2 linked regions of the Chitinophaga varians genome follow. The protein of the gene in region 2 binds, or shares a complex with, the protein of the main gene of each other region. Links are inferred from orthologs where the notes say so. Each region holds a gene or a part of one and is shown on either strand. Other genes may lie near its edges.

The links.
Region 1: the proteins of meaB (region 2) and HGH92_RS20305 are in contact, whole or in part, in a crystal structure (PDB 8DPB), measured with the Methylorubrum extorquens proteins. The link is inferred for Chitinophaga varians from one-to-one orthologs. Residues at the interface, in SOR26638.1 of Methylorubrum extorquens: Arg20, Ala21, Ala24, Arg25, Thr28, Ser32, Arg33, Arg34, His37, Thr98, Gly99, Gly100, Ser101, Ile102, Leu103, Lys106, Thr107, Ala110, Ala113, Ile114, Asp115, Arg116, Ala118, Phe119, Ile120, Arg121, Pro122, Pro124; in SOR27001.1 of Methylorubrum extorquens: Glu577, Glu578, Asn579, Asp580, Gly581, Arg582, Arg583, Arg585, His596, Ala604, Ser605, Ala608, Asp609, Gly611, Phe612, Asp613, Val614, Asp615, Ile616, Gly617, Pro618, Leu619, Glu625, Arg628, Gln629, Val631, Glu632, Asn633, Asp634, Glu661.

What each region holds. Positions count from the first base shown.
Region 1 is NZ_JABAIA010000002.1:1,404,166-1,407,870, forward strand. Bases 1-2,853 are described here. They hold HGH92_RS20305 (methylmalonyl-CoA mutase), read right to left. Parts: upstream 2,276-2,853; coding sequence 725-2,275; downstream 1-724. Other genes in these bases: HGH92_RS20300 (class I SAM-dependent methyltransferase), read right to left, coding at 1-572; HGH92_RS20310 (M23 family metallopeptidase), read left to right, coding at 2,298-2,853. Outside these bases: more of HGH92_RS20310, read left to right, coding at 2,854-3,275; HGH92_RS20315 (hypothetical protein), read right to left, coding at 3,276-3,705. UniProt on the Escherichia coli protein: Catalyzes the interconversion of succinyl-CoA and methylmalonyl-CoA. Could be part of a pathway that converts succinate to propionate.
Region 2 is NZ_JABAIA010000001.1:2,512,789-2,517,322, reverse strand. Bases 650-3,477 are described here. They hold meaB (methylmalonyl Co-A mutase-associated GTPase MeaB), read right to left. Parts: upstream 2,604-3,477; coding sequence 1,695-2,603; downstream 650-1,694. Other genes in these bases: HGH92_RS10200 (LON peptidase substrate-binding domain-containing protein), read left to right, coding at 2,794-3,429; HGH92_RS10210 (DMT family transporter), read right to left, coding at 1,210-1,536; HGH92_RS10215 (chloride channel protein), read left to right, coding at 650-1,185. Outside these bases: more of HGH92_RS10215, read left to right, coding at 1-649; HGH92_RS10195 (hypothetical protein), read left to right, coding at 3,650-4,534. UniProt on the Escherichia coli protein: Binds and hydrolyzes GTP. Likely functions as a G-protein chaperone that assists AdoCbl cofactor delivery to the methylmalonyl-CoA mutase (MCM) ScpA and reactivation of the enzyme during catalysis.

The DNA.
Region 1 (3,705 bases), on a different replicon or contig from region 2:
AGGGCGCCACCCGGCTTCAACAGCTCACGGATACGGTCCAGGTAGGCATGCAGCTCGTGTACATGCTCCAGCACATGCCACATGGTGATGGCGTCATATTGTTGCGCGGGCAATTTAAAAAGCTCGTCAATCGGAAGCGGATCTATGTTGTAAAGCGTTTTGGCATTGTGACGGGCGTTTTCATCCGGCTCCAGGCCGGTAACAGTCCATCCGCCAACCTGCATATAGTGCAGGAATGCGCCGGTACCACAACCAATGTCCAGCAGGTTGCCCTGCTTCATGCCTGCGGCGTTGCGTACCCAGTTCTGTTTGGAGCGCAACGTGATTTTACGCACGCTGTGGTATAAACGATTGATCAGCCCCTGTTTGGTTTCTGAATGCGAGATATATTCCTGCGACTGGTAATACCGGCCTATATGCTGGCTGTCAGGCACGTTTTGGGTAAAACGGCCGCCACAACCTCCGCAATGGAATATGGGAAATGTTTCTTTGGATACAGTATAATCTTTAGCGGTAAGTGCTTCATGGATTTGCGAAGAACCACAAAGCGGACAGCTATGGTAATAAATCAAGTTCTAGTTTTTTAGGCCCCAAAAATAAATATCTTAAATCAATTACAAATTACGAATTAGGAATTACGAATTGAGGGCTTTCTAATGGAGCAATTACTTAGTAACCTTTTCATGAGCGGACCCTTAATTCGTAATTCGTAATTCGTAATTGATTACGCTTTATATTCTCCCCATACCTGGCGGAGCGCGTCCGCAATTTCTCCGAGGGTGCAGTAGTGCTCTACTGCGGTTACTACGAGTGGCATCAGGTTTTCGGTGGTTTGTGCGGCTTCACGGATACGTTGAAGGCATTGAGCGGCGGCTTCATTATCACGGCGGGCACGCAGTGCCTGCAGGCGGTCCGACTGCATCTGGCGGATACTGTCGTCAATACGGAATACTTCCGGCGGTTGATTATCAGCTGCCACAAATTTGTTGACACCCACAATTATTTTCTCGTTGTTTTCTACCTGTTGTTGATATTGATAGGCGCTTCGCGCGATCTCATCCTGCACGAAACCTTGTTCGATGGCGCTGACAGCGCCGCCCATGGCGTCTATTTTATGGATAAGGTCCCAGGCTTTGCTTTCCACTTCGTTGGTCAGCGCTTCCACATAATAGGAGCCTGCCAGGGGATCTACCGTGTCCGCCACGCCGCTTTCGTAACCGATGATCTGTTGGGTGCGCAGCGCGATGCGGGCAGCTTCTTCCGTAGGAAGGGAGAGGGCTTCATCGTATCCGTTGGTATGCAGAGACTGTGTGCCGCCCATGGTGGCGGCCAGTGTTTGCACAGCTACGCGCACAATGTTGTTGTGCGGTTGTTGTGCGGTGAGGGTGCTGCCGCCTGTCTGCGTATGGAAACGCAGCATCTGTGCCTTGGGATCAGTGGCGCCCAGCTCTTTGGTGATGTTGGCCCACATCCGGCGCGCAGCGCGGAATTTGGCCACTTCTTCGAAGAGGTGGTTGTGAGCATTAAAAAAGAAGGAAAGCCTTTTGGCAAATACGTTGATGTCGAGTCCCTTCTCCAATGCGGCTTTCAGATAGGCCTTACCGTTAGAAAGGGTAAAGGCCAGCTCCTGTACGGCGTTGGCGCCGGCCTCCCGGATATGATAACCGGAAATGGAGATGGTGTTCCACTTGGGCACTTCCCGGCTGCAATAGTCGAATATATCGGTAATGAGGCGCATGGAAGGTTTGGGCGGGTAAATGAAAGTGCCGCGTGCGGCATATTCTTTCAGGATATCATTCTGGATGGTGCCGGAAATCTTTTTCAGGTCGGCACCCTGTTTTTTGGCAAGGGCGATGTACAGCGCCAGCAGGATAAACCCGGTGGCATTGATGGTCATGGAAGTGGAGATCTGTTCCAGTGAAATGCCTTTGAAAAGGATCTCCATGTCATCGAGGGAATCAATGGCCACGCCTACTTTACCAACTTCGCCTTCAGACATGGCGTGGTCTGAGTCGTACCCGATCTGGGTGGGAAGGTCAAATGCCACACTGAGGCCCATCACACCCTGGCTCAGCAGGTAGTGGTATCTTTTGTTGGATTCTTCCGCGGTGCTGAAACCGGCATACTGCCGCATGGTCCACAGTTTATCGCGGTACATAGTGGCATGGATGCCACGTGTGAACGGGAAAACGCCAGGCTGTTCGTTCATCGGTACCGGCTGGGTGTACAGCGGGTCAATGGTAATACCGGAGTCGGTTTGAATGATCTTTTCCATGATAGTTGTAACTAGCGTTGCAATGTTACATAATTATTATGGTACTTCGCCGCCGGGAAAAATATTGATATTTGCAGGAAAGTCAGGCTTTGTTATGATCATCTGGTTGCTACTATGTATTACCCTCGCGTTGGCGCTTTACAGCCTCTGGTTGTTGTACCGGGCCGGTCACCGGCCGCTGTCACGTTCTTATGCGACGTTGCTGCTCGGGCTGTCGCTGGGAGTGTTCCTCTACCTCTATGGCACCTGGGTATACCTGTCAATTTACAGTAAGTATGTTTTCGGCGCACTGCTGGCACTGTTCGTCATGTTGCTGCCCTTTGGGCGCAAGCGCAATACCGCAGTACTGCCCGCCTGGAAAAGAAACGCTAACCTGGCGCTGACAGGAGTGCTCCTGCTGGCAACACTGTTATATTTTACCGGAACGACCGGCACGCCGCGCACCGTGAAGCTGGCATTCCCCCTGAAATCAGGCCGTTACTTTGTGCTGCAGGGAGGCAAAGGACTGCCGACCAATGTGTTTCATTTCAGCCTCCGCGGGGCCATCTATGCGATGGACATTGTGAAGCTGGACAGCCGCGGCTGCCGTGCGGCCAGCGTCTTCTCCCGTAAGCTGGACGACTACTGGATTTTTAATGATACGGTATATGCTCCCTGTGATGGTATAGTACGCAGGGCCTATGGCGATAACCCCGACAATATCCCTCCCAATATGGACAGAGGCCCGAAGAACACCAACCAGGTGCTGCTGGAAGGGGCCGACTGCTATTTCTTTGCCGGTCATCTGAAAATGAACAGTGTGGTGGTACAAGAAGGGCAATACGTAAAACAAGGGCAGGCGCTGGGATGTGTGGGCAACTCCGGCTTTAGCACGGAGCCACACCTGCATATCCAGGCACATGCCCGTCAGGCTGGCGTTCCCTGGTACAAGGCGCCGCCGCTTTACATGTTGTTTGATGGAAAAGGATACCTGCTGAATGAAGTGATCAGCTCAAAATAATTAGCGCATCAGCCTTTTGGCCTCTGCATTGATGATCTGCGCTGTCAGCTCGGCAGGAGATTCGCCTGCCTGCAGGAACACTTCCAGCAGTTGACGGTTAAGTTCCAGTGCCGGCGCGTCCTGTGGCAGTTGCATCGCTATCTGGTTAATAACGGAAATAGTCTGTTCTTTCAGTGTTTTCACTGCCTCCCAGGTCATGGCTGAGACATAGATCTGTTGGGTGATATTGTGCTCGTACTCGGCTTTAATGCTCTGTACCATGGAAATCTGCATGTCTACCGCGGTGAGGCCGGGCTGATAAATGCGGCCTATCAGGCTCTGGGGAGTGATGCGGTCCACATACAACGCCAGTCTTTCATAGGCTTGCAGCTGTAAAGGCAGCACAGCAGGATTTACCGTCTGCGGCTGGGCTTCCGGTGCAGGCGCCCCG
Region 2 (4,534 bases):
CCCGGAGAGGGGTATTTACGACGTGTTTTTTACCTCACGGCGCTGGGCGCTGGAGCGGGAATACTCACTGTGGGCGTGGGAATAGGGCTGTTATGGCTCATCCGGCTTATAACCAGTCTGGCCTTTTTCGGGGAACTAACAACGGAAGCACGCCTGCTGGCAGAAAGCGAGATGGGCATCTGGTTACTGTTCATCCCGGTAGCTGGCGCCTGTTTGTCGTTGCTGTTGCTCAGGAAGCGCATGCCGGCACTAAAACTGCCTGCGCTGGCCGTTAATATCGGCACCGGCGCGCCGTTGGGCGTAGAAGGACCTGTGATGCTGATTGCCGGCGCCGCCGCCATCCAGGGGCAGCGGTTGCTGCGGATCTCCCGCCCCGAAGCGCATCTCCTGCTGGTGGCAGGAGCGGCTGCGGCAGTAGCCTGGTATTTCGGTGCTCCGGTATCAGCCCTGCTACTGGCGCTGGAGCTGTGGCTCGTCAGCAGGTCACTGTTTACCCTGCTGCCGGTACTGGCGGCTATTATAGTGGGAGGTCTCGCCCACTATTGCTTCCGGGACATGCAACCGTTTTTTACGGTGGATTGTCCCCTGCCGCTCCTGAACGGTCCCGGTTTACTGATGTATATGGTATTGGGATTGATCATCGGATTGATGTCCGCAGGCATTGTCCGGGCTTCCCGCGGCCTTGCCCGGCTGGCAGAACGGCTCAGACGGCACAATCCCTGGTGGCTGCTGCTGACAGCTGTTCCCATAGGCGTATTGGGCTACCTGGCGCCGGAAAGCCTGGGTAACGGGGAAGCCTATGGCAGCGATCTGCTGCGGGCACATGTTACGCTGCAATTGTTATTTGTGGCGGGTATTGTGAAACTGATAGCCTGGCTGTTTTTCACCAGTGGAAATAATACGGGGACCACTATCACGCCCCTGCTCATTATGGGAGGGGCCATAGGAATGTTATTGGCGGTAGTGGCACTGGGCATATGTCCCGGTGTGGCAACTAGCCCCGTACTGGCCGCAATAATAGGCATGGCGGCTTTGTTTGCCGGCGTTACAAGGGCCTGGCTGACGGCCATTGTGTTGATGCTCGAATTGACACATTATCTGCCGGCGGCGCTGCCGGTAACAGGAGCGGTCATCATCGCCGTACTGGTATCATGGCCGCTGATAAAAACAAGGCGCACCGCCTGATGCGGGCGCCCTGCCGGAATATTATTATTCGCCTCCGGAAACGGCTTTCAGTCCTGCAATAGAACCAATCAGCATCACCAGAAAAAATATACGCCACATAGCCGCCGGCTCTTTAAAAAAGATCATACCTGCAATAGCGGTACCTGCCGCGCCGATGCCTGTCCATACAGCGTAGGAAGTCCCAATGGGCAAGCCGTTGTTGATCGCTTTGTTCAGGAAAAAGAAACTCAGCGTAATACAGATAAAAAAGGACACTGAAGGCCATAGCTTTGAAAAATTCTCAGAATACTTCAGTGAAACAGTAAAGCCAACTTCAAATAGTCCGCCTATAAGCAGGAATAACCAAGCCATAATAACCAGATTTATACGTGAAAAATAAAATTTGTGTAAGAGGAAAGAGTGGGGACAACAAAAGCCCGCAGCCTCAGGATCAGAGGCCGTAGTTGAATACTGCGTAAGCGATGGATATGCCGAAAGAGGTTGTCCGCATGCGGCAAAGATAATAAAATTTAGCGACCCGCCTTTTCTGATACGTAGCGGTACAGGTTAAATGACTGTTGTGCTATCTGTGCCTGTATTTCTGCTTGTAGTGTCTTTTTGCTGATATCGTGCATGCGGCGGTACTGTATAAGCTGGTAGGCCTTTTCCGCCAGCAGCAGGGAATGCCGCTGGTGCTGGTGTTGCACGGCCTCATGATGCCGGACAATAGCTGTGGTAATTTCGTTTATCCCTTCCTGTTGGGTGGCGATGGATTTGAGGACAGGGATCTCCCAATGTTCCTGTTGTTTGCTATGGGCCAGCAAACGCAGATTTTTTACGAAGCTGTCTGCATTATCACGGTCTGCCTTGTTGACCACAAAAATGTCTGCGATCTCCATCAGGCCTGCTTTCATGGTCTGGATTTCATCTCCTGCTTCGGGCACTACTACCACAATGGTAGTGTCGGCGATGCCGGCAATTTCCACTTCGCTCTGGCCTACGCCCACGGTTTCTATGAAGAGGTAATCGAAGCCGGCAGCTTTTATCAGATCGCTGACTTCAATGATTTTCGGGCTAAGGCCGCCCAGCGCGCCACGGCTGGCCATGGAACGGATAAATACATTAGGGTCTCCGAAATGTTGCGCCATCCGGATCCTGTCGCCCAGCAAGGCGCCGAAATTAAAAGGGGAAGAAGGGTCTACTGCAATGATGGCTACTCTTTTTCCTGATGCCAGCAGGTGGCTGATGAGTGCGTTGACCAGGGTACTTTTACCGGCGCCGGGAGGACCGGTAACGCCCACCACTTTAGTGTGACTGTTGTCCGGCAGTTGTTCCAGCAGCATTTCATAACCGGTCGCTTCATTTTCCACCAGAGAAATACAACGGGCCAGCGCTTTTATCTCTCCACGCAAAAGTCCATCCATATATTGCTGGTACATGTACAAAGTCTTTAGTTGATCAGGTATGGCAGGATACCCTTATCTGTTATGTCTGAGAATGAGTAATAATGTTGTTTATAAAGGTATTCCTTTTATTTAATATATACATGTCATGAGTGCTAATAAGCAGATTCTGCGTCCGTTATGCGGGCCGTTTTTTTTACCTTTAGCGTAAACTCTGAGCCGTAAGATGACAAATTTTATTTCCATATTTCCCCTTGGCATTGTGGTATATCCGGGAGAACAGCTGAACCTTCACGTGTTTGAGCCCCGGTATAAACAGCTGGCGCGGGAATGCGTGGCGGAAAACAAACCCTTTGGTATTCCCGCGGTCATCGACAGAAGAATAATGGAATATGGAACACTGGTCACTATCGAAAAAGTGCAGAAATTGTATGATAACGGTGAAATGGACCTGATTACCCGTGGTACCAGCGTATTCAGAACGCTTGAACATATAGGCGACATTCCTCATAAATTGTATGCCGGCGCGATTGTCAATTATCCCGAAAACCATGTCAACAGTAGCTCCCGCCTGTTGAAAGAGGTGCTGCACGGTATCCGGGAGCTGCATGCCATCCTTCAGATACATAAAACCTTTCCCAGGGAGGACGTCAGCCTTACTTCCTATGATCTGGCCCATCACGCAGGCCTGTCGTTGACAGAGGAGTATGAGCTGTTGCATCTTTTTTATGAGGTACAACGACTGGAATACCTGAAACGGCATCTTCACAAGGTTATTCCCATGATGGCGGAAATGGAGCGCCTGAAAGAACGGGTAAAGCTCAATGGTCATTTCAGGAATCTGTCTGCCGGGGACCTGTAAATTTTTTTACCACGAAAAAACGCGCTAAGATATTGTCAAAAAAATATATTTTTGATGGAAGATGACGGCCTGTCAAGGCTTTCAGCGTTCGGGAATGTTAACTTTAACGCGCTTTTAACAGGGCGGATTTTGGTTTTTTTTGCTTCCCGCCTTAAAAAGTAGATATTTGCAGACCCATAATTTTCACTGGACAAGGGTTTAAACTCAATTCTGATACGAAATGCATTGGACAAAAGTCAGTATTCTTTGCTTCCTGGTTGGATTTTTCCTGGTGGCAAATAATGCTACAGCACAGGATAATTCACCCTACTCGCGTTACGGTTTAGGCGATCTGAACAACAACCAGAATACAGTCAACCGTGGTATGGGTGGCGTATCTCAGGCATACGGAGATCCTACATCTGTTAACTTTATCAATCCGGCCAGCTATTCCAACCTGCTGCTCACCACTTTCGATATTGGTGTGGAAGCCGGTGCCAGGTCTATCTCCGACAAAAACGCAAGCTTTAGCTCCGGCTTTGGTACCCTGTCTTATCTGCAGGTGGGTATTCCCATCCGCAAGAAATGGGGCCTGAACCTGGGCCTTCGCCCGGTGACCAGAGTGTCTTACAACATTCAGGAGTCTAAAGACCAGATTTTTTACGATACCCTTAAACTGCCGGTAGCGCACCGTTACCAGGGCAGTGGTGGTTTATATCAGCTGTATGCCGGTACCGGTGTGGGAATCGGTAATTTCAGCATTGGTGTTAACCTGGGCTATCTGTTCGGAAATATTGAAAACAATACCCGTGTTATTTATCCTGTAACTGATATCAATGCTTCCAGGCACATGACACGCATTAGTTATAGCAGCTTCTTCTATAAAGTAGGTGTTCAGTACAAGGCCAAATTGAACAAGGATATGGACCTTACACTGGGCGCTTCCGGAAGCCTGAAGCAGGATATGTCGGTTCGCCAGGAGAACCTGAGCGAAAGCCTCATATACAATGCCGCCTCCAATAGTTTTGTTACACTTGATTCCGTGAAGTCCGAAAAAGGCCCTAAAGGTACCGTGGTGTACCCACAGGACTTTGGCGCCGGTTTCATTCTGCGCAAGCTGGATAAA